DNA from 3 places in the Antrihabitans spumae genome. Region 2 is predicted to be linked to each of the others. Evidence: predicted binding sites of a transcription regulator. Region 2 holds the regulator's gene; each other region holds the start of a gene.

Region 1 (7,814 bases), on a different contig from region 2:
GCGTTCGGACTGCTTGTCGTCGGCCACCTCTTCTACGCGTTCAACGACACCACGGCCATGCGCGGGATGCGAACCGGCTGGGTGCCACGTTGGTGGGCTGAGCGCGAGCACGAGGCATGGGCCGCGGAAGTACTTGCCGGATCGGCCGACGACGAGCATCCGGGTAGCAAACCGGCACCGTAGGGTGCCTATTGTTCGAGTGTCGCTGCGGCCACGCTGGACGGGACCAGCACGGTTGTCCCACTCAGCGATTCGGAGTCACACATGGCCCGCAGGACCGCTTCAGCGGCAATATTTTTGGGGTTTGCGATCGCAGTTGCCCCGGCACTCGTCCCGATCGCGAGTGCTGCTGCGGCACCGAGCGTCGGCATCCAGCAATCCCCGCAGGGCCCGAACGGCCCTGCCAAAGGTCCGGACCGACCGCTCGGCCCAGACGCACTTCGCTATCGCTTCGTATCGGCCAACGACAATCCAGCCTGTATCGAGATCGCAGCGGAAGCGAATCGTCTGCTTTCGCAAGGGTTGGCAAGCGCCGCAGCCGATGTGGCCCGCAGTAAGGGCGACGACTGCCCGACCGTCACGGTGCGGGGCTAGCCTTCCGGCGGGGCCGGCCTTCCGGCGGGACTAGGCCGCCGTCGCGAGGTCGGTGTTGCGTCGCCGTTTCTCCAGGTCCCAGTTACGGAGCAGGACATCGGTGGCGAAGCTGGCATCGAGCGGTTCACCGGACCAATCGGCAGTGACAGCGTCGGGGTCGATGTGGCGATAACGGCGGCTGAGGTCGTCGACGTCACCCGACAGCAGTGGGGCGTAGTCGATTCCGCGCCCATCAGGATGGCGGAACGTGAACCTCTGACCACCCTCGGCGGTAATGGTGAACAACCCGTCGTGCAACGCGCGATGGTGTTCACCGCACAACAGGGTCAAGTTGTCGAGATCGGTCGGACCGCCCCGCGAATAGTAGACAACGTGGTGCGCATGCAGGAACCTAGTGCGGCCGCAGCCCGGCACCGTGCAGCACCGATCCCGGATCACCAACTGCCGCAGCAGGGTTCGACTCGGCCGACGTTGGGATGTGTCCCAGGCGATGGTCGGCCCGAGACGGCCGTGACGGATCAGCCGCACCGACGCAGTACACAACACCGCCTCCAGAGTCTGCGAATCGAGACCGGGACCGTCGTCGAGATGCGCATGCGATGCGTCGAGTGGTGACCCGTCGGGGCCGATATGAACCAACACATCCGCAGCAGGAGACACAACCGGAGAAGCGGTAGTGCCGGCGCAGATGGTCTCGGCCATCGCCACCATCGCGGGAACAGGATTCGAGGGTGCGGGTGCAGTGCGGTCGGGTTCAGGGGTATCAGGTCCATCGTCGTCGGTGCGGGTGCGTTCGTACTCCGCACGGGTCAGGGCAGCGATGAATCGGGCACCGTCCTCGGGACGGAATCGGGCGGACACGACCAGGGAGCCGTCGTCGTCGTAGAACCAACGCCCACCGGCACTGTCGGTGTCGGTGTTGCTGTTGTCGGCCTTACGGGTTTGTCGGACGAGGCCACGGACGAGCCGGTCCAGGTGTGCCGCCGGTGCTTGCAAGGCGATGCGCAGCAACGATTCTTCGGTGTGCGGTGTGGCGACGCGGGTGAGGGCGCGGACTTTGGAGTAGGACACTCGGCCTTCGGCGAATGCGTGCGCGATACGCGGAAGCACGGTCACGGCGTTCGCGACCCGGACCTGTTCACGAGCGGTGTGCAGGCTGACACCCGCTTTCCAGGACAGCCAGTGGGCAGCGGAATGCAGTTGCCAGCCGGCCCAGCCGCGGCGGGCGTCGAATTCGGCGAGCAGGGTCAGGAATCGGGCGGTGGCGGCGGCGATTTGCCCGGCGAGGGTGCAGATTTCGGTTTCGATCTCCTCGATCGGCCGTTCCGCTGTCGGTAGTTGTGCGGTGGTGTTCATCGAATCTCTCCGTTTCGATAGAACTGATGTTCGACAAACCTACCTCGGGGCACCGACAGAAACTGATCATCGAAACGTCCCCGCGGGGACGTCGAAGAGGCGCGACCAGGCGACACAGGACAACCCCAACGAGCAGCCGCAGGCCGACTCCCAGCACCAAGGTCATCGATACCCGCATACCGAGCCACCAACCACAACGGACCGCCCGACGTCCCCGCGGGGACGTCTCGACCCAGGTCCGACAATGTCGAACAAGTGGGGCCGGTCGGGGTGACCGGCAGCACGAAGGGTGCCGCCTAGCAAACGCCGAAACCTGTCGGACCGCACCGCTAGCTTGGATTCATGAGCACATTGTCGATGAGTTCACATGACCGCGAAGAGTTCCTTGCCGGTGTCCACATCGGAGTTTTGGCCGTTGGGCGTGCCGGCGAAGCACCGTTGACCACGCCGGTCTGGTACCGCTACGACGACGGCGTCGTCGAGATCGCGACGGCAGCGCGTACCAAGAAGGTTGCACTACTGCGCGATTCGCCCGAGGCGAGCCTTTGTGTGCAGCGGGAGGAGAACCCACCCGCGTACGTGACCGTCGAGGGGTCGGTGAGCATCGAGCCACTACCGGCCGGGGTGGTCACCGACATCGCGGCGCGCTATCTCGGCACGGACGGTGCAGCCCAATATGCGGAAACCGCCGAGGACGACACGTTGCTGCGATTGCACGTCCGTACCTGGCGATCGCTCGATTTCGCCAATCTCGGCGGTTGAACTGCCATTTGTCTGACCTCCCATTCGTCCAAGCGGTCCCGCACCGGCAAAGAGGAAACTGGGAGGCATGACACAGCAGACGGCCGCCGATCACTCAGAGTTACTGAAGCTCCTCGAGGACTGGGATGCCGCACTCGTCGCCAACGATGCCGAGCGAATCGCTGAATTCGCCACTGCCGATTGGTCGTTCGTCTCGCAGGACGGACTTGTGCCGGGTCGCCAGTTTCTGGAGTCGGTCGCGAACGGAACTGTCTCACACGACACCATGAGCAGCGAGGTGGTTTCCGTTCGCGAGTTCGGCGACGTCGCAGTCGTCGTCGCGCGAGTGATCAACACCGGCTACTACCAGGGCCAGCGGTTCGAGAACGACGAGTGGACCTCGGATGTCTTCGTTCGTCGAGACGGTCGATGGCGGTGCGAACTCACCCACCTGACTACCGCCCGACAAGGCGGCGCCTAGAAGGCTGGCGAACTCCTATCCGCCCGGGGCGAAGCCCGCGACCCAGCCTGCGAAGGCGCCAGGATTGCGCGTCTGCAGCAGGACTCGACCGGGACCAACGAAGTCGAACACGAAACCTTCGCCGGATTTCATCGACTGAATCGAACGACCCTGCACTGCCCTGCGCATCGAGAACGACATCGACAGGTCGTATGCGACAACATGTCCGGTGTCGATCGTGACCGCATCCCCTGCGGCGAGATCGAACACGTCGATCGCGCCGAAGACTCCGAGAACCACGTCACCCTGGCCGTGTGCGCGCAGGCCGAAACCACCTTCACCACCGAAGAGGTTGGCCATGCCACCCCACTTGCTTTCGATCTGCACACCATGCGAGCTGGCCAGCCAGCCGCCGCGGTTGATGAAGTAGGGCCGGTCAGCGGTAACCGGCAGCGCGAAGGCGTCGCCTGGCAGCACGGAAGCGACGTCGACCCAACCGCCGTTGTCCGGCGCGGTGTAGGTGTTGATGTAGAACGACTCTCCCGCAAGCACTTTGCGTTTGAGACCGGCTACCAGACCACCTTCGGCTTTTGCTTCGAGACGAATGCCTGCAGAGTGGGCGACCATTGCGCCGCTCTCGACACGAACGGGTTCGCCCGGTGCAAGAAAGCACCGGGCGACCGTCGATGATGGGTTGTGGCGGAGTTGTACCTGCACGAGGCGACCCTACAGGTATTGCCCCGTGTTGGACTCGGTGTCGATAGCCCGACTTGCACTCGCATTCTTGCCGGTGACGAGCGTGCGGATGTAGACGATCCGCTCGCCCTTCTTGCCGGAGATACGAGCCCAGTCGTCCGGGTTGGTTGTGTTCGGCAAGTCCTCGTTCTCGGAGAACTCATCGACGATCGAGTCGAAGAGATGCTGGATCCGCAGACCGGGTGACGCCGTCTCGAGGACTGCCTTGATCGCGTACTTCTTCGACCGGTCGACGATGTTCTGGATCATCGCGCCGGAGTTGAAGTCCTTGAAGTACAAGACCTCCTTGTCACCGTTGGCGTAGGTGACTTCGAGGAAACGGTTGTCTTCGCTTTCGGCGTACATCCGCTCGACGACCTTCTCGATCATCGCCCGAATGCAAGCCGAGCGATCGCCACCGAATTCGGCGAGGTCGTCTGCGTGCACCGGCAAACTCTCGGTCAGGTACTTCGAGAAGATGTCCTGTGCAGATTCCGCGTCCGGCCGCTCGATCTTGATCTTCACATCGAGACGTCCGGGCCGCAGAATCGCGGGGTCGATCATGTCCTCGCGATTGGAGGCGCCGATGACGATGACGTTCTCCAGACCCTCGACGCCGTCGATCTCACTGAGCAGCTGCGGCACGACGGTCGTCTCCACGTCCGAGGAGACACCCGAACCACGGGTCCGGAAGATCGAGTCCATCTCGTCGAAGAAGACGATCACCGGAGTGCCCTCGGACGCCTTCTCGCGTGCCCGCTGGAAGATGATCCTGATGTGGCGCTCGGTTTCGCCGACGAACTTGTTGAGCAGTTCGGGGCCCTTGATGTTGAGGAAGAACGACTTGGCTTCCTTGGCATCCTCGCCGCGCGATTCGGCGATCTTCTTTGCCAGCGAGTTGGCGACCGCCTTGGCGATCAGCGTTTTACCGCAGCCGGGAGGACCGTAGAGCAGCACACCCTTCGGTGGCCGCAGCGAGTACTCACGGAACAGTTCCTTGTGCAGGAAGGGCAGCTCGACCGCGTCGCGAATCTGCTCGATCTGCCTGCCGAGACCACCGATGTCGCTGTAGTCGACGTCCGGCACCTCTTCGAGCACGAGGTCTTCGACCTCAGCCTTCGGAACGCGCTCGAACGCGTAGCCGGCCTTCGTGTCGACCAGCAGCGAGTCGCCTGGGCGGAGCTTGCGGATCGGCCGGTCGGGGTCGTCGACGTCGTCGATCTCGGCGACATGAGCAAGCGGCTCGGCCAACCAGACGACGCGCTCTTCGTCGGCATGGCCGACCACAAGCGCTCGGGTGCCGTTGTCGAGAATCTCGCGAAGCGTGCAGATTTCACCGACGCGCTCGAACAAACCCGCCTCGACCACTGTCAGCGCTTCGTTCAGACGCACGGTCTGGCCGAGCTGGAGCGTGTCTGTGGCAATGTTCGGCGAGCAGGTCAGGCGCATCTTGCGACCCGAGGTGAACACGTCGACAGTCTCGTCGTCGTGCACGCCGAGCAGGGTGCCGTAACCACTCGGCGGCTGCCCGAGTCGATCGACCTCCTCGCGCAGCGCGATGAGTTGCTGACGCGCTTCCTTCAGCGTGTCCATCAGCTTCCCGTTCCGAATGGTCAGCGAGTCGACTCGACTTTCGAGTTCACGTGACCGTTCCGGCGACTCGGCAAGCTGGCGGCGGAGTCCAGCAGCTTCGGCACGCAGGGCTTCCAGTTCTCGCCACGCCGCCGAATCCGAACTATCTGTGGGGCTCATAGTGTCGACTCCTCCCAGTCCCGGTCTATCCACGCTACCGGCAGCGCGCGCTTTCTGCCGTACGACACTGTTTCGGTGCTGTGACGTGTCTCGGATGTGTTCGGCGACAAGACGAGTACCGCCAGGTCGTTGCGGCCCGATGTTAGCGTGACGTCCCGTCGCCGATACGCCCCGCAAGCTGCGATCGAGAGAAGAGTGCACGTGATTCACCGCAAATGCGTTAGTTCCGTCGGTGCTTTGCTCGTCGCGGTGGCCGGTGTCGCCTGCGGTTCCGACGATGCCAATACCCCTGCTGTCGGTCAGCCGTCGTCGCAGCCGACCACAACGGCACCTGAGCCGTCGGCGGTGCCGACCACCACGCAGGTGCCCGATGTCGCTCCCCCGACGCCGGATCTACTCCAGGATTCGCTGGTGCGGCTCGTCGATCCGGCGATCCCGGCACAGGACAAAGCGGGGCTGGTCGTCGACGGTCAGACCCGGGTGGAAGCGTTGGCCGCCTTGACGACGGGGCTGGACAACTACGGGCGAATCACCTTCGTCGTATCCGGTGTCGACGTAGCCGGGACATCGGCAACGGCAAAGGTCGACGTCACGGGCCCGCACGGCACAATTCCCATCAATATGACCTGGGACAAGGTCGGCGAGGCGTGGCAGCTGTCGGGCGCAAGCACGTGCAATCTGCTTGCGATGGGCAGAGTGCAATGCTGAAACGACTGCAACTGTCCGAAATGGTCGGCTTGTTCTTGCTGGTCGATTACCATTACGCGGCATGAAGGAAGGCGACCAGGCGCGCAACTTCGCCTTGCTCGATCACACCGGCACACGACGGACCCTGTACTCGTTCCTCACCGACGGACCCCTCGTGCTGTTCTTCTACCCCATCGCGTCGTCGCCGATTTGCTCTGCCGAGGCCTGCCACTTTCGTGATCTGGCGGCAGAGTTCGCCGCGGTCGGAGCGCGGCGCGTCGGGATAAGTACCGATTCGGTCGACAGGCAGGCGCATTTTGCACAGCAGCGGTCGTTCGACTTTCCGTTGCTGTCCGACGTCGGCGGTTCGGTTGCCGAACAATTCGGCGCCAAGCGCAGCGCACTGGCAAAACTGAGCCGCACCAGGCCCGCTGCGTCGTCAGGCCGCCACGCCCGCCATCGCGACGGGTGGCTCACCCGAATAACCACACGCCGCAAGACCTTCGTCATCGACGAGAACGGCACGGTGTGCAAGATCGTGTCGAACGATCTGCGCGCGAACATTCACGCGGATCAAGCGTTGTGGTACCTGCGTACCGAATACCGCAAACCCCTCCCGTACTAGCTCGGGCTCTGCCCCTTCGATGCCCTGCGCTGCGGCTTCGGAGTCACCGTTCCCTCCGCCAGTTTGCGTGCGCTCACGAGAAAGGCTGTGTGCCCCTGCATTCGGTGCTCGGGACGCACAGCAAGGCCGACGACGTGCCAGCCGCGGACGATCGATTCCCACGAGCGTGGTTCGGTCCAGCATTCCTGCTCGCGCATCGCCTCGACCACCTTCGACAACTGCGTCACGGTCGCGACGTAGACGATGAGGACACCGCCTGGAACCAGCGCCTTCGCGACGGACGGCAACGCGTCCCACGGGGAGAGCATGTCGAGCACCGCACGGTCGACCTGCCCGTCGAATTCGGCGACATCGGCGATGGTGAGGTCCCAGTTCTCGGGGCTACCGCCGAAAAAGGTCTCGACGTTGCGGACCGCGTGCTCGGCGTGGTCGGCGCGAACCTCGTAGGAAATGACGCGGCCCTCGGGCCCGACCGCTCGCAACAACGAACACGTCAATGCACCGGAACCCGCACCGGCTTCCAGGACACGCGCGCCGGGGAACACGTCGCCTTCGTGCACGATCTGTGCCGCGTCCTTCGGGTAGATCACCTGCGCACCGCGCGGCATCGACAGGATGTAGTCGACGAGCAACGGCCGCAGTGCAAGGTAGGGCGTGAAGTTGCTCGACTTGACGACCGTGCCCTCGTCGGAGCCGATCAGATCGTCGTGCGCAAGGCCACCGCGATGGGTGTGGAACTCCTTGCCCGCTTCGAGAACGACCGTGTAGTGCCGGCCCTTCGCATCGGTCAGCTGCACTCGATCGCCGACCTGAAAGGGTCCGGTAGGTCTTGCCGTCATCGAAATCCGACTCCCTATTGCTGAT
Region 2 (7,814 bases):
GGAGTCGACTTCGACAGTCCGCGAGCGAGGGCCAGCAACGGCTCCTCCGACGTGTCGACGGCTATGCGGACCGGCAGATGAGCCAGGTTTCGGCACAACTCCGCGTACCAGTTGTCCGGAACCCCGGGTGGCAACGAGCCGGCAAGGACGACCCATGTTGTCTGGCCTCCTGCCAACTGGCGCAGTCGGTCGGCGAGGTGGCGGCGCGACTCGGTCGACAGGACGGCGCCGGGCTCGTTGATCTTCGTCGTCGTGCCGTCCGGTTCGGAGATCGTCAGATTGATCCGGGCAGGTGAGGCGACGTCGACGCGGCGGTAGTCGATGTGGTGGTCGTTGAGCGAGGTGAACAGCGGATCGTCGGCGCTGCCAGGCAGCAACGCGATCGCGGGTACCCCCGCGGCGGTGACGACTCGGGCGACGTTGACACCCTTGCCGCCGGGATCGGACACCGCAGCTGCCGCGCGGTGGACCGAACCTCGTTCCAGTGGCGATGTGAGTGTGACGGTCCTGTCGATACTCGGGTTCGCCGTCAAGGTGACGATCATGCTGCGACGACCTCTATTCCTTTGTCTTCCAACTCTTTCCGGTGTTCCGGATCGATGTCGGTATCGGTGATCAACACGTCGATGGAGTCGATGTCGCCGAAGCTGATCAGGTGTTCACGGCCGATCTTGGAGGAATCTGCGACCACGACGACGTGGCGGGCGCTGTGCAACATCGCCCGTTTCACCGCTGCTTCGTCGGTGTCCGGCGTCGACAGGCCGTGGCCGACACTCAGCGCGTTGGTGCCGATGAAGGCGACGTCGAGCCGAAGCGTTGCGAGGACACGCAGCACGTCGTCGCCGACGGCGGCGTGGGTGAGGCCACGAACGCGGCCGCCGAGAACGTGCAGTGCGACGCCGCCGAGGCCGGCCACCCGTGCCGCGATCGGGATCGAGTTGGTAACCAGAGTCAAATCCCGATCGGAGGGGAGCAGCGCGGCGACTCGGCCCGTGGTGGTGCCCGCATCGAGGAGGACGCTGCCACCTGCGCCAGGGAAAAAGTCGACGGCCGCGGCAGCGATGCGATCCTTCTGCTCGGCACGGCTGTGTTCGCGTTCCGCTATGCCGGGTTCGATCGCGGCCAGAGCGGTTGCCGGTACGGCACCGCCGTGTACACGTCGCACAACACCCATTCGGTCGAGCGCCGCGAGGTCGCGGCGCACCGTTTCCGTGGTGACTCCGTACTGCTCCGACAGGTCCGCCACTGCTACCCGGCCACGCATGCCGATCAGAGCGGCGATTGCCTGCTGGCGTTCTTCTGCGTACACGGTGTGACCTCCTTCGTGTTGTTTCATGTTGCTTCATATTGTTTTACGCCCGTTTGTGTTGCTTTGTCAACGGTTCTGAGTTAACTTGGTCACATCGAGTTGAAAACGCGGAGGAGATCACATGTCGCACGCACAGGTACACGACGGTCAGGTCCAGGACGTACGGGTAGAGGACGCACGCACAGTCCTGCGTGGAACGCCGGTCGTGCCAGGTGTCGGATACGCGCGGGTCATTCGGCCGGGCGCTCGACCGACACCCGTCGCCGATGATCGTGAGATCGACGCGGCCGACCGGACCGCCGAAGGCGAGAAGTTCCGCGCTGCCGCCACGGTCGTCGCCGAGCGGCTACGCGATCGGGCAAGCCGGTCGTCGGGCGCAGCGGCAGAGGTACTTGCCGCAAACGCGGCAATGGCGACCGACCGCGGTTGGATATCTGCAGCGGACAAGTTGATCAAGTCGGGACGACCGGCGACGGCCGCAGCGTCGGCAGCGACGGACAAGATCGCGGCGATGCTGACCAAACTCGGCGGGTTGATGGCCGAACGAGTCACCGACCTGCGCGATGTCCGCGATCGGGTGCTCGCCGAACTCGAGGGCGCGCCCGAGCCCGGTGTTCCGACACCGCTGGAGCCGTCGGTGCTGCTGGCCGACGACCTTGCACCCGCCGACACCGCCGGACTCAATCCCGCGTTGATCGTCGGCCTCGCAACCTCGCTCGGTGGGCAGACGAGCCACACCGCGATCATCGCGCGGCAGTTGGGCATTCCGTGCGTCGTCGCAGTCGGCGGGCTCGACGACATCGCAGTCGGAACGTTGGTACTGCTCGACGGATCGACGGGTGAGGTCGTCGTCGAGCCCGATCCTGAAACATCACGGGCAGCCGTCGCAGCACACCGCGTCGAAGCAGCAGCCGTTGCGCGCTGGCAGGGCCCGGGTCAGACGGCGGACGGGCATCGAGTCGACGTTCTCGCCAACGTCCAGGACGGACTGGGCGCGCGCGCGGCAGCTGCGACGGCCGCACAGGGAGTCGGCCTGTTCCGAACCGAACTGTGCTTCCTCGATCGCGACACCGAGCCGACGGTCGCCGACCAGGCAGACATCTACGGCGAGGTACTCGCAGCGTTCCCAAGCAGCAAGGTCGTCGTCCGTACGTTGGACGCGGGCTCGGACAAGCCGCTGCGATTCGCCAACCATCCCGACGAGGCGAACCCAGCGCTCGGGATCCGTGGAGTCCGTATTGCGCTGCAGGACAGCGGAATACTCGATCGACAGTTGGACGCGATCGCAGCGGCCGCTACAACCGCCGGTGCAAGTCCCTGGGTCATGGCGCCGATGATCTCGACACCCGCCGAAGCCGAATGGTTCGCTGCGAAGGTTCGCGAACGTGGGCTCGTGCCCGGCGTCATGATCGAGGTTCCCGCAGCAGCCCTACTCGCCGAAAAGATTCTGGCGCACGTGGACTTCCTGTCCGTCGGCACCAACGATCTCGCGCAGTACACGATGGCGGCGGATCGGATGTCCTCCGAGCTCTCCTCCTTCACCGATCCCTGGCAGCCGGCGGTGTTGCATCTTCTTGCCCGAACGGCCAAAGCAGGCGCGGACCGAAACAAGCCGGTCGGCGTATGTGGTGAAGCGGCCGCAGATCCACTGTTGGCATGCGTTCTGGTCGGGCTCGGTGTCACATCGCTGTCGTGCGCAGCGGCAGCGGTCGGCGCGGTCGGCGCGAAGCTCGGCACGGTCACTTTGGATGATTGCCAACGCGCGGCAGCTGCTGTTCTGGAAACCGCCGATCCGATGGCAGCGCGTGCCGCAGCGACGGCGATCCTCGGCTGAAGCCTGGCTTGGAGCCCGTAATCGTCGCGCTGGCCCTACTATTCGCTTCGTGGCTGACAACCGGACTCTGACCCGACTGACTCGACCGATGCGGTGGACGGTGCACGGCGACGGCACGACTCCTGCGCCGGGTGCGGTCGTCGCACCCGACGAGCGGTTGACCTGGCCCCGAACGGTCGGCATCGGGATGCAGCACGTGATCGCGATGTTCGGTGCGACGCTGCTGGTTCCGACGATCACCGGATTCCCTGTCACGACGACGCTGCTGTTCTCCGGCGTCGGCACCGTGTTGTTCCTTGTGATCACGGGCGGTCGTATTCCGAGCTATCTCGGTTCGTCGTTCGCGTTCATCGCGCCGCTGACGGCGTCGGCGTCCGACGGTCCGGCCGCGCAGCTCGGTGCCGTACTCGCCGTCGGTGTGGTGCTGATGGCAGTCGGCGTCGTGGTGCGCGTCGTGGGCGCTCGACTGCTCGATGCCGTGATGCCGCCCGTCGTCACAGGTGCGATCGTCGCGTTGATCGGGCTGAATCTCGCACCTGCCGCGACCGCGTCGTTCGAAATGCAGCCACTCGTCGCTGCGGTAACCCTCGTGGCAATCCTCCTCGTGACCGTGCTCGGGCCAGGGTTGTTGGGGCGCTTGGGAATTCTGGTCGGCGTCGTCATCGGCTGGGTTTTCGCGGCAGTTACCGGCGCGCTCGCCGAAACCAGGGTCGACGCGCTGCGCGCAGCGGACTGGATCGGGTTGCCCGAGTTCCGCGGACCGAGTTTCGATCTGTCGGTCATCGTGTTGGCATTGCCGGTGGTCGTCGTCCTCGTCGCAGAAAACGTCGGGCACGTCAAAGCTGTTGCAGCCATGACGGGTCGGTCGCTCGACGACGTCGCGGGCAACGCCCTGATCGCGGACGGTCTGGCAACCACGCTTGCAGGCGCGGGGGGTGGGTCCGGCACGACGACGTATGCCGAGAACATCGGCGTCATGGCGGCGACGCGGGTCTATTCGACCGCGGCCTACTGGGTAGCGGCGGCCACCGCCATCGTGCTGTCGTTCTCACCGAAGTTCGGCGCGTTGGTCTTCACCATTCCTGACGGTGTGATCGGTGGTGCCACGCTGGTGCTCTACGGGCTCATCGGTCTGCTCGGTGTCCGGATCTGGTTCGAAAACAGGGTCGACTTCACCGATCCGGTCAACCTCACCGTCGTCGCGGCCGCGTTGGTGGCAGGGATCGGTGATCTCACGGTGAAGGTGGGCAGTGCGGAGCTCGGCGGAATCGCGTGGGGATCGATCGGCATCTTGATCGGGTATCCGGTGCTCCGACGGCTGGCGCAGGTCAACGGTGGGAAGTCGGGGTAGTCCAGCGCACACCTTGCTGGCGTACGGTCAATAGGACGCTTCAACTATTGCCGAGTACCGAGGAGCCACAGGTGGAACGCACCCTGTTCGAGCCGGAACACATCATGTTCCGCGAGTCGTACGTGAAGTTTTTGGAACAGCGAGTTGCCCCGAATCACGCCAGGTGGGAAGAACAGCACATCGTCGATCGCGACGTCTGGCTCGAAGCGGGCAAGCAGGGCTTCCTCGGTACCGCTTTTCCCGAAGAGTTCGGTGGCGGTGGCGTAAAAGACTTCCGCTACAACACGATTGTCGCCGAAGAGAATCACCGTCGAGGGTTCACCGGCCTCGGGTTCTCGCTGCACAACGACGTCGTCGCGCCGTATTTCCTCGACCTCGCCACCGACGAGCAGAAGCAGCGCTGGTACCCCGCCTACGCCTCAGGTGAGTTGATCGGCGCGATCGCGATGACCGAACCCGGCACCGGCAGCGACCTGCAGGGCATCAAGACCCGCGCTGTCCGCGACGGCGACGACTGGATCCTCAACGGCGCGAAGACCTTCATCACCAACGGCATCAACTCCGACCTGATCATCGTCGTCGCCCGGACCGATCCCGACGCGGGCTCGAAAGGCTTCAGCCTGCTGGTCGTCGAACGTGGCATGGAGGGCTTCGAGCGAGGCAGACACCTCGACAAGATCGGCTTGCCCGCCCAGGACACCGCCGAACTGAACTTCGACAACGTCCGTGTCCCCGGCGCGAATCTGCTCGGCCAGGAGGGGATGGGGTTCGTCCACCTGATGCAGAACCTGCCGCAGGAGCGGTTGTCGATCGCGGTGATGGCTGCGGGCGCAATGGAGGGTGCGCTCGAGATGACCCTGCAGTACTGCCGAGATCGCAAGGCCTTCGGCAAGCCCATCGGCTCGTTCCAGAACACTCGGTTCGAATTGGCCCAACTCGCGACCGAGACAGCCTTCGTTCGTGTGTTCGTCGACAAATGCATCGAACTGCTCAACGAGGACAAGCTCACCGTCGCCGAGGCCGCGATGGCGAAGATGCGAAGCACCGAGGCGCAGATCGATGTGATCGACCGCTGCGTGCAACTACACGGCGGCTACGGCTACATGCGCGAGTATCCGATTGCCAAGGCGTACTTGGACGCTCGTGTTCAGACGATCTACGGCGGAACGACCGAGATCATGAAGGAGATCATCGGGCGCAGCCTGAACGTCGGCTGACCGACGGCGTACCGATTCGGGTCGGTGTGGGATCTCTTTGTGGCACTCGCTTGCGGGCCCACCGACCCGAATCTGTGTACGCTGTCAGATCTTTCGGATGACCGTGACGACCTTGCCGAGCACAGCGGCGTTGTTTCCGGGGATCGGTTCGAACAGCGGATTGTGGGGGAGCAGCCACACTTCCTTGCCGGTCCGCTTGAACGTCTTGACCGTCGCTTCGCCGTCGATCATCGCGGCGACGATATCGCCGTTGTCCGCCACGTTCTGCTGCCGCACGACTACCCAGTCGCCGTCGCAGATCGCTGCGTCGATCATGGACTCGCCGACCACCTTCAGCAGGAACAGCGATCCTTCGCCGACCAGTTCGCGTGGCAGCGGGAAGATGTCTTCGACCGCCTGCTCGGCGAGGATCGGGCCACCCGCGGCGATCCGTCCCAACACGGGAACGAAGGTCGGGGTCGGCAGATTCAGCTGCTCCGCTGCGTCGTCCAGCATCGGCTCGCCAGCATCGCTCATCGCCTCGTCGAGGCCGCGCACGTCGACCGCGCGTGGCCTGTTGGGATCGCGCCGCAAGAAGCCTTTGCGTTCGAGCGTGCGTAGCTGATGCGCGACCGACGACGTCGAGGTGAGGCCGACGGCGTCGCCGATCTCACGGATGCTCGGCGGATAGCCCCGCTCGGTCACCGAGGCGCGGATGACCTCGAGGACCTTGCGCTGCCGATCGGTGAGTCCGGCGGCGATGTCTGGAGTCGCCGCGCCTTCTTGGCTGCCGTCGTCCTTCATTGCCGACCGTCTTTCATCGTGACCGTCCTTCTCTGGATTGCTCAGGTTGGGGTGTTGCGGGAAACGGGTCCGGCGCAATGTTGCTGTGCGGTCTTCGGTGCGTTCGGAACTGCTTCTGTTCGAACCTGAATGTAGCCGCATCTACGTTGCGTTTCAAACACCTGTTCGACACGTGTCGCGAAAACTAGAGACTTTGTCGGTGGGGCATGGTAGAAAATTCGAACAGACGTTCATCGAACGCGTGATCGAACGTCGGCAGTACGGCACGGCAACCCAGGACAAGCAAAGCACCACCAACGACACCAGCGCACATGCCGCTGGCGACGCAGACGGAGGATCCGATGAGCATCACAATGAACGAATACGCGGGACTCGACGCGCATTTCGGTGGCATCGCCGGCGTCGGCTCGGACACCGCTGTCGGCACTGCGCGTGCCGACGAGGGCCTACGCCCGGTGCGGACGCGTCGGCGCGCGCTGGCGACGAGCGACAGTCGCGGCCCCGCCAACGGCTCGTTCGATTACGGTTCCGTCGGCCTGCGGGTGCTACCGCGCCTCGACGACGAGGATGTTCGAAGCGAGGAATACGGGTTCGGCACGGTTATAGCCACGATGTTGCTGACCGCCATCGCGGTGGTCGGGCTGCTCGGTCTGTGGAACCTGAGGACGGGTGGTCTCGAGAGTGTTCCGAGCACTACCGCCGTCGTGCACGTCCAGTCGGGCGAGACCCTGTCCGACGTAGCGGCTCGCGTCTCACCCGATGCACCGGTCGCCGAAGTCGTCGAGCAGATTCTGCGGCTCAACGACATGAAGTCGGCAGGCGTTGCGCCCGGTCAGGCTTTGATCGCACCCGTAGCGCCCTAGCACCGACCATGTTCGAATCCTTGGCGCAACTGCGAGCCGAGCTGTCACCGCTGGTGGTGGGCGATATGTCCCGGCCGAGTGGGCGGCGGGTATCCTCGGAGTCTGTTGGTCACACCACGCCGAGTGGTCGCATCGAGATCGCATATTGCACGCACGAATCCGGCCTGATCGGTTCGTCGCAGAGCGCGATCGAGTTGTGCGAGCTTGTCGGCATCGAAAAAGGATTCGACATGCACTGCCCATTCTGTCGACACCCGGACTCTCGCGTGGTCGACTCCCGCGAGGCAGAAGAGGGGAGCGCGATTCGCCGACGGCGATCATGCCCCAACTGCGGTCGTCGATTCACAACCGTCGAGACGGCGGTCCTTGCCGTCGTGAAACGAAGTGGTGTCACCGAACCGTTCAGCCGCGAGAAGCTTATGCGGGGCGTTCGCCGCGCCTGCCAGGGCCGCGATGT
Region 3 (7,814 bases), on a different contig from region 2:
AAGCGGGTGCGCGCTGATCAACTCACCGGACTCGATCAGGTCGGCGTTGACGGCGAGGTGTTCGCGCCAACCCCATTCGTCCTCGGGTCTGGGCGGGTCGGTCCAACTGGTCGGATTGCTGTAGATCAGCACCAGATACTTCATGGGTCCACCTTTCGGTTTCTGAAGATTCCTTCGTAGGTGACGTCGAGACCGACAGCTCCGCCTCGACGTATCCGCATCACTTCCGATGCGATCACGAGGAGCAACCGTCATGTCCGCAACATCTCCCGCCCTCGCCGAGACACTGCGATGCCGACTACTGCCGCTGCACATCGCCGCGATGCTTCAAGGAATCATGCTCTGGCTACCCGTCGAAAAACTGTTCATGATGGAAATCGGCTTCGATGCAGCGAGCGTCGGGGTGATGGCTGCGGCGTATGCGGCCGTGGTTCCGATCGTCGAGTTTCCGTCCGGAATCCTTGCCGATCGCTGGAGCAGGCGTGGCGTGCTGGTGATCTCCAGCCTCGCGCTGACCGGGACCGCACTTGTCGGTGGCCTCTCCACGGGCGTCCCGCTCTACATTCTCAGCGCACTGATCCTCGGCATCTACTTCGCGATGTATTCCGGCACGATGGACGCGATCGTGTACGACACGGTGCTCGAAGAGACCGGCGACAGCGACGCCTACGAGCGCTGCCTCGGCAGGATCCGGATGGTCAACAGTGCTGCGCTGGTTGGTAGTTCGCTCGCCGGAGGGCTGCTCGCCGGTCTTGTATCGACACGAGTCACCTACTTTGCAACGGTTCCGATCGCGGCACTCTCGATCGTGGCGTTGCTCCGTTTTCGCGAGCCGCAGCTTCATCGCGCAGGCGAGCCGGCAGCACTGCGCGCACACGTCGCGCTGACCATTACGACCATCACCCGTCGATGCCGACTCCTACCGATCATCGTGCTCGGCATGCTCACTGCGCTTGTCACACAGGTGGTCTTCGAGTTCGGACCGTTGTGGTTGGGCGCCCTAGACGCATCGCCGGTGCTCTACGGACCGTTGTGGGCGGGATTGATCGCCTCGCTCGGACTCGGTGGCCTCCTTGCTGGGCGACTGCAATTCGACCGGGCAGCACATCTGGTCCCGCTGGTCGCCGTCATGATCGTTGCCGCCATCGTTCCGGCGACCGTGCATAACATCGCGGCCGTGACGTGCGCCCAGGTCGCACTTGCCGTCGTTGTCGTCGCCGCCGGAATCCACGCGAGCAAGCTGTTGCACGACGAGGTTCCCTCGACCATCCGGACAGGCGTCGCATCCGGGGTGAGCACTCTGACCTGGGTGGTGTTTCTGCCACTCGCACTGGTCTTCGGCTTCGTCAGCCGCGACGCCGGCGTATTCGACGCGGGGTGGATCATCGTTGGAATCGCCTGCTGCACAGGGATCTTGCTTCAACAGCAACGTAGGACCTCGGCGATCGACATGGGCGACATGAAAACAGACGCCCGGTCACCTCAGCACGCTGGACTCAGCTAAGAAGATTGTTGCCAAATCTGGAGCAGGTAGTGAGCTACGACCGGGACACCCAGCGGGCTGGGCGGTTGAACGCGGTTGTTCCAATGTGCCCGGACATGCACGATTGCGGGGCCGGGCTGTGTCACCGGTCCGGCCAATTCACCTTGGCATTCTTCGAGCTCGCTGCTACGAACTCGCTGCAATCCCAGCTGCGTCCGGTAATAAGCTTCTTCGACGCCGTCCCACTGCTCGGTACTTTCAGGCGGCAGTGCGTCATCGAAGGTCTCGACCTCGATTCGAACGAGTCCGAAGGTGATCTGCGTTGTGATTCGCAGGATCCCCTCGCCGGGATCGAGATACTTCCCTTCCGAGTAGGTGAGCGTGTCCGTTTGATCATCGAGTGCGTCGTCGGAGAGGTAGAAGCATTCGTCGGTATCGACGACATCGGCATATCTAGTCATGACGAACATCTCCTCGGTTCAGTTTGTGGACGTCGTTCTCGTCGAATTCGGTTGCCGGGGTAGCCCAGTAGCCTGGGCAGGTGACGGTATTGCGAGCAGGGTGGTCGGTGTTGTTCGTCATCGCCGTCGCCTCTATGACGTTTGCCGCTTGGGAACCGGTATCGACTGTGTCTTTGGAGTGTTCCAAGATCGGGGAGTTTCGTCTCGATCGTGCGCCCGATGACGCGAACTGTGAGTCCTCCGTCGTCTACGTGTTCGGCGTGTGGCCACTTCTCGGCTTCGGAGCCCTCCTCGGCGCACCGGCACTATTTGCTGCGACGTGGATGCGACGATGGATTTCCTGGACGGCGGTCGCCGCAATCCTCTGTTTGGCTGTTGTGGCACTAGCGAACTGGTCAGGCTGGTGGGGCAGCCTTCTCCTCGTGGCCGTCCCGATGACGTTGGTTGCTGTGGCCCTCGCGCTCGCGCAGCAATTCCGCGACCCGTCCTCAAGGCGTCGGCAACCGCAACACACCGGTTCCGTCACGTAGGTCCCGGTACAAGGTGAACTCACCCGTCGGATTGCCGTCGAGGTCGGTCACCACGCCGACTGCGTGGTCTCCGATGCATTGCTTGCCCTGCGGCGGTGGGTCGCACACGACTACGTATCCGTTAATGCGGTCGACAGTCCCTGGCTCCAACGCAGTTACACCCAGCATGCCGGCCTGAGAGATACCCAGATCGAGGTTGTTTGCGTTCAACCATTTCTCGACGTTGGGAATGACCCGGCTTTCGTATTCCTGGCCTTGGTCGAATGGCACGACAATCCGCATCGATGCGACGGGTTCGCCAACTGCAACGGGCACGCTTGCGCTCAGATACGCGTCGCGCGTCAATGCCACGGTCCGGTCGCCGAAGCTCAGCCGAATCAACGACGGCAGATCCGAATCCGCGTCGGGCAACCTGGCGGCAGTATCGGGATCGACGATGTTCACTCCGAGCCGAGTCCGGTCCGGCGCCAACACAATTCCTCGTTCGGCAGCTGTATCGCGCCATTGCTCGGCACAACTGGTGAGTTCGGCCAAGACGGTCGTCACGTTCTCGTTGGTCACCGACCCTGCCACCCACGGAATCGTTGCCTGCTCGTTCAAGCCGACAACCGGATGCCCGCACGCATCGAAGCTGTCGAGCAAAGCTCGCGTCTCCGACGCTAGTTCCCGAGCCCGCGTCACCTTCTCCGTAAGCGCTGCGGCACAGGATGTTCCGTCACATCGTCCCGAGCCGTCCGCCTTGTCCGAGTCGATCCGTAAACGCACCACCGCGTCCGCGTCTCCGACGATTGCGAACGTGACCTCGGACCCACCCTGCGCGGGCCAGAGGTTACGCGCATCGATCAGTTCGAGTTGACCGGGAAATTCTTGCTCCGCAATGTCTTTCGCGAGCCGCTCGTCGTCAGCCGTGCCGAAGATGCCGCAACTCGTCAGCGCCATGGCGGTAGCACCGATGAGTAACGCGGGAACGATACGTGTGCGCCTCATTCCCCGACGATAGGACTCGAGCACTAGCAACCGCACGAGTGAATCTACTCGAGTCCGGAGAGGTCTGCTGCCGGACTACCCGCCGGAAAGTCTAGGCCGCTGCCAGAGTGTCGGTGTCGCGGCGGCGTTTCTCCAGGTCCCAGTTGCGGAGCAGCACATCGGTGGCGAAACTGGCATCGAGCGGTTCACCGGACCAATCGGCAGTGACGGCATCGGGGTCGATGTGGCGATAACGGCGGCTGAGATCGTCGACGTCACCCGACAGCAGTGGGGCGTAATCGATTCTGCGTCCGTTGAGGTCGGCGAAGGTGAACTTCTGATTGCCCTCGGCAGTAATGGTGAACAATCCGTCGTGCAACGCCCGGTGATGCTCACCGCACAGCAGGGTCAAATTGTCGAGATCGGTCGGGCCGCCCCGCGAAAAGTAGACCACGTGATGCGCATGCAGAAACCTCGTGCGGCCGCAGCCCGGCACCGTGCAGCACCGATCCCGGATCACCAACTGCCGCAACAGGGTTCGACTCGGACGACGCTGAGATGTATCCCAGGCAATAGTCGGCCCGAGACGCCCGTGACGGATCAGCCGCACCGACGCAGTACACAACACCGCCTCCAGAGTCTGCGAATCGAGACCGGGCCCGTCGTCGAGATGCGCATCCGATGTGTCGAGTGGTGTCCCGTCGGGTCCGATATGAACCAACACATCCGCGGCAGGAGACACAACCGGAGAACCCGCGCCGGCGCAGATGGTCTCGGCCATCGCCACCATCGCGGGAACAGGATTCGAAGGTGCCGGTGCGGTGCGGTCGGGTTCAGGGGCATCGGGACCGTTCTCGTCGGTGCGGGTGCGTTCGTACTCCGCGCGAGTGAGCCCGGCGAGGAACCGGGCACCGTCCTCGGGACGGAATCGGGCGGACACGACCAGGTAGCCGTCGTCGTCGTAGAACCAACGCCCACCAGCACGGTCGGTGTCGGTGTCGGGGGTGCGGGTTTGTCGGACGAGGCCACGCACGAGGCGGTCCAAATGCGCCGCGGGTGCTTGCAAGGCGATGCGCAGCAACGATTCTTCGGTGTGCGGTGTCGCGACCCGGGTGAGGGCACGGACTTTGGAGTAGGACACCCTGCCTTCGGCGAATGCGTGCGCGATACGCGGCAACACGGTCACGGCGTTCGCGACCCGGACCTGCTCGCGAGCGGTGCGCAGGCTGACACCCGCTTTCCAGGACAGCCAGTGGGCGGCGGAGTGCAGTTGCCACCCGGCCCAGCCGCGGCGGGCGTCGAATTCGGCCAGCAGGACCAGGAATCGGGCGGTAGCGGCGGCGATCTGCCCGGCGAGGGTGCAGATTTCGGTTTCGATCTCCTCGATCGGCCGTTCCGCTGTCGGTAATTGTGCGGTGGTGTTCATCGAATCTCCCCGTTTCGATAGAACTGATGTTCGACAAACCTACCTCGGACCACCGACAGAAAAATTATCGCCGAAACGTCCCCGCGGGGACGTCGAAACCCAGCCCACGCGTCCCCGCGGGGACGTCGAAGCGGCGCGACCAGGCGACACGGGACAACCCCAACAATCAGCCGCAGGCCGACTCGAGCACCAGGTTCGTCGGGACCCAGATGCCCGGTCACCGAAAGACCGGATCACCAGAACGTCCCCGCGGGGACGTCGCAGTGCCAGCGATTGCCGACAACGCCATCGACCTACCGCTGGTGACCGGCGGCGTTCACCGAGTGGGTTGTCTCCCTACCGGTCAGAGGGGTGTCACGTACGCGCCGGAGATACCGCCATCGACGAGGAACTGCGATGCCGTGATGAACGACGAATCGTCGCTGGCGAGGAAGGCGACCGCGGCGGCGATCTCCTGCGGTTCGGCGAAGCGTCCGACTGGGATATGAACGAGGCGACGCGCCGCACGTTCGGGGTCTTTCGCAAACAACTCTTGCAGAAGCGGCGTATTCACCGGTCCAGGGCAGAGCGCGTTGACGCGGATCCCCTCGCGCGCGAACTGCACGCCCAGTTCTCTGCTCATCGCCAGCACTCCACCTTTGGAGGCCGTGTAGGAGATCTGCGACGTCGCCGCACCCATTACCGCGACGAACGACGCGGTGTTGATGATCGAGCCCTTGCCCTGGCGCTGCATGTGCGGGATCGCGTACTTGCAGCACAGGTACACCGACGTCAGGTTCACCTCCTGCACCCTGCGCCAGGCATCGAGGCCGGTGGTGAGAATCGAATCGTCGTCCGGCGGTGAGATTCCCGCATTGTTGAATGCAACGTCGACGGACCCCAGCTTCTCGGCGGTGGTGTCGAACAACGCGCGCACGGCGTCTTCGTTGGTGACGTCGACGTGGACGAACTCGCCCCCGACCTCCTCGGCAACGGCAGTGCCGGTAGCGGTATCGAGATCGGCAACAACAACTTTCGCACCTTCGGCTGCAAACCTGCGAACGGTCGCGAGGCCGATTCCACTCCCACCACCGGTTACGACAGCGACCCGGTCCAGCAAGCGTTGCACGATGATTCTCCTAATCGGTCGCGATGAAGACGTTTTTTACTTCGGTGAAGGCGAGGGCAGCATCGGGACCGAGTTCACGTCCGAGCCCGGACTGTTTGAAGCCGCCGAACGGTGTCCAATATCGCACGGACGAATGCGAATTCACCGACAGGTTGCCTGCTTCGACTGCCCGCGACACCCGCAACGCACGGCCGACATCGTTTGTCCAGATCGAACCCGACAGACCGTATTCGGTGTCGTTCGCCTGCGCGATCGCATCGGCTTCGTCGTCGAACGGGAGCACCGTGACGACCGGACCGAACACCTCGTCGGTGACGATTCGATCCGTCGGACCGGACGGCAGGACGACGGTCGGCGGGAACCAGAAACCAGGACCGTCCGGTGCGCTGCCGCGGAACGCGACATTCGTCGTGTCATCGAGATACCCGGCGACGCGACCGTGATGCTCGGCCGATATCAACGGACCCATTTCGGTTGCCTCGGCTGCAGGATCACCGACCACGACGCCGGCCACGGCCGGCTCGAGCAGTTCCATAAAGCGGTCGAAGACACTGCGCTGCACAAGTATCCGAGAACGCGCGCAACAGTCCTGACCGGCGTTGTCGAACACTCCGTACGGCGCGGTCGCTGCCGCCTTCTCCAGATCGGAATCCGCGAACACGATGTTGGCGTTCTTACCGCCGAGTTCGAGCGTCACCCGCTTCACCTGATCGGCGCAGCCCACCATGATCTGCTTGCCGACCTCGGTCGAACCGGTGAACACAACCTTGCGAACTGCCGGATGGGTGACGAAACGCTGTCCTACAACCGAACCCTTACCCGGCAACACCGTGAAGACACCCGGCGGAATGCCTGCCTCGGTTGCCAACTCCCCCAGCCTGATTGCGGTCAGCGGCGTCAGCTCGGCAGGCTTGAGTACAACGGTGTTGCCTGCGGCAAGAGCAGGCGCGAATCCCCAGCCTGCAATCGGCATCGGAAAGTTCCACGGCACGATGATGCCGACGACGCCGAGCGGTTCGTTGAACGTCATGTTCACCCCACCGGGCACCGGAATCTGTTTGCCGAGCAGCCTTTCCGGTGTTGCGGCGTAGTAGTGCAGCACGTCGCGTACGTTGCGCGCTTCCCAGCGGGCGTTGCCGATGGTGTGTCCGGAGTTCGAGACCTCCAGTTGTGCAAGGTTTTCCACATCGGCATCGACAGCATCCGCGAACCGACGGAGTAAGCGGGCACGGTCACCGGGTGCGACGGCTCGCCACGACGCCAACGCGACGTGTGCGCGTTCGATGGCGGCATCGGTCTCTTCCAGACTGGTCGCCGCGACCTGCGCGACCACCTCTTCGGTCGCCGGATTGATCACAGCCGTCATCGGTTCTCCCCCATCCGTTTCCGCGCTTCCTGTACGAGAGCCGTGAACAACCGGTCGTCGGTCGCGTCCTCTTCCGGATGCCATTGCACTCCAAGAAGATAGGCAGGGCCGCTGAATTCCATCGCCTCGATCACCCCGTTGTCCGACCACGCTGTGGCCGTAACGCCTTGGCCAAGTTCGTCGACCGCCTGGTGATGATGGCAGTGCACGGTCACTTGCTCGCCGACGATGTCGCTGACCCGACTACCGGCGACCGTGCGAACGCCCTGACTGCCGAACACCCCCGGCGTCGGCAGATGGTCGTTGTAACCGAGGTCGTCGGGCAGATGTTGGCGCAAGGTACCTCCGAGCGCGACGTTCACCAGTTGCATCCCGCGGCACACGGCGAAGACGGGCAACCCCACCTCCTGCGCGGCAGCGAACAATCCCAACTCGAAGGCGTCGCGTTCCGGTCTCGTGTTCCGCGTGCGTTCG

Evidence for each region. The regulator LexA, encoded in region 2, represses DNA repair genes until DNA is damaged. The targets are predictions, from matches to a motif close to CGAACANNTGTTCG.
Region 1: ACHIRB_RS03560 (HNH endonuclease signature motif containing protein) is a predicted target of LexA. The motif match lies at 1,970-1,983, and genes of this name have one in related genera.
Region 3: ACHIRB_RS25160 (HNH endonuclease signature motif containing protein) is a predicted target of LexA. The motif match lies at 4,886-4,899, and genes of this name have one in related genera.

The regions. Positions count from the first base shown of each region.
Region 1 is NZ_JBIMSN010000016.1:37,450-45,263, forward strand. Features, by position in the region: gene ACHIRB_RS03550 (cytochrome b/b6 domain-containing protein) at 1-183, shown strand, start outside; gene ACHIRB_RS03555 (hypothetical protein) at 265-594, shown strand; gene ACHIRB_RS03560 (HNH endonuclease signature motif containing protein) at 625-1,950, opposite strand; gene ACHIRB_RS03565 (pyridoxamine 5'-phosphate oxidase family protein) at 2,293-2,712, shown strand; gene ACHIRB_RS03570 (nuclear transport factor 2 family protein) at 2,780-3,172, shown strand; gene ACHIRB_RS03575 (TIGR00266 family protein) at 3,188-3,868, opposite strand; gene arc (proteasome ATPase) at 3,878-5,638, opposite strand; gene ACHIRB_RS03585 (MTB12 C-terminal domain-containing protein) at 5,840-6,346, shown strand; gene ACHIRB_RS03590 (peroxiredoxin) at 6,408-6,950, shown strand; gene ACHIRB_RS03595 (tRNA (adenine-N1)-methyltransferase) at 6,947-7,789, opposite strand.
Region 2 is NZ_JBIMSN010000060.1:77,722-85,535, forward strand. Features, by position in the region: gene ACHIRB_RS14635 (1-phosphofructokinase family hexose kinase) at 1-545, opposite strand, end outside; gene ACHIRB_RS14640 (DeoR/GlpR family DNA-binding transcription regulator) at 542-1,309, opposite strand; gene ptsP (phosphoenolpyruvate--protein phosphotransferase) at 1,431-3,143, shown strand; gene ACHIRB_RS14650 (uracil-xanthine permease family protein) at 3,232-4,494, shown strand; gene ACHIRB_RS14655 (acyl-CoA dehydrogenase family protein) at 4,566-5,711, shown strand; gene lexA (transcriptional repressor LexA) at 5,796-6,494, opposite strand; gene ACHIRB_RS14665 (LysM peptidoglycan-binding domain-containing protein) at 6,836-7,357, shown strand; gene nrdR (transcriptional regulator NrdR) at 7,588-7,814, shown strand, end outside.
Region 3 is NZ_JBIMSN010000123.1:4,865-12,678, forward strand. Features, by position in the region: gene ACHIRB_RS25135 (YciI family protein) at 1-144, opposite strand, end outside; gene ACHIRB_RS25140 (MFS transporter) at 254-1,504, shown strand; gene ACHIRB_RS25145 (hypothetical protein) at 1,501-1,944, opposite strand; gene ACHIRB_RS25150 (ABC transporter permease) at 2,025-2,474, shown strand; gene ACHIRB_RS25155 (SCO7460 family lipoprotein) at 2,433-3,461, opposite strand; gene ACHIRB_RS25160 (HNH endonuclease signature motif containing protein) at 3,553-4,866, opposite strand; gene ACHIRB_RS25165 (3-oxoacyl-ACP reductase) at 5,210-5,980, opposite strand; gene ACHIRB_RS25170 (aldehyde dehydrogenase family protein) at 5,985-7,340, opposite strand; gene ACHIRB_RS25175 (gamma-glutamyl-gamma-aminobutyrate hydrolase family protein) at 7,337-7,814, opposite strand, start outside.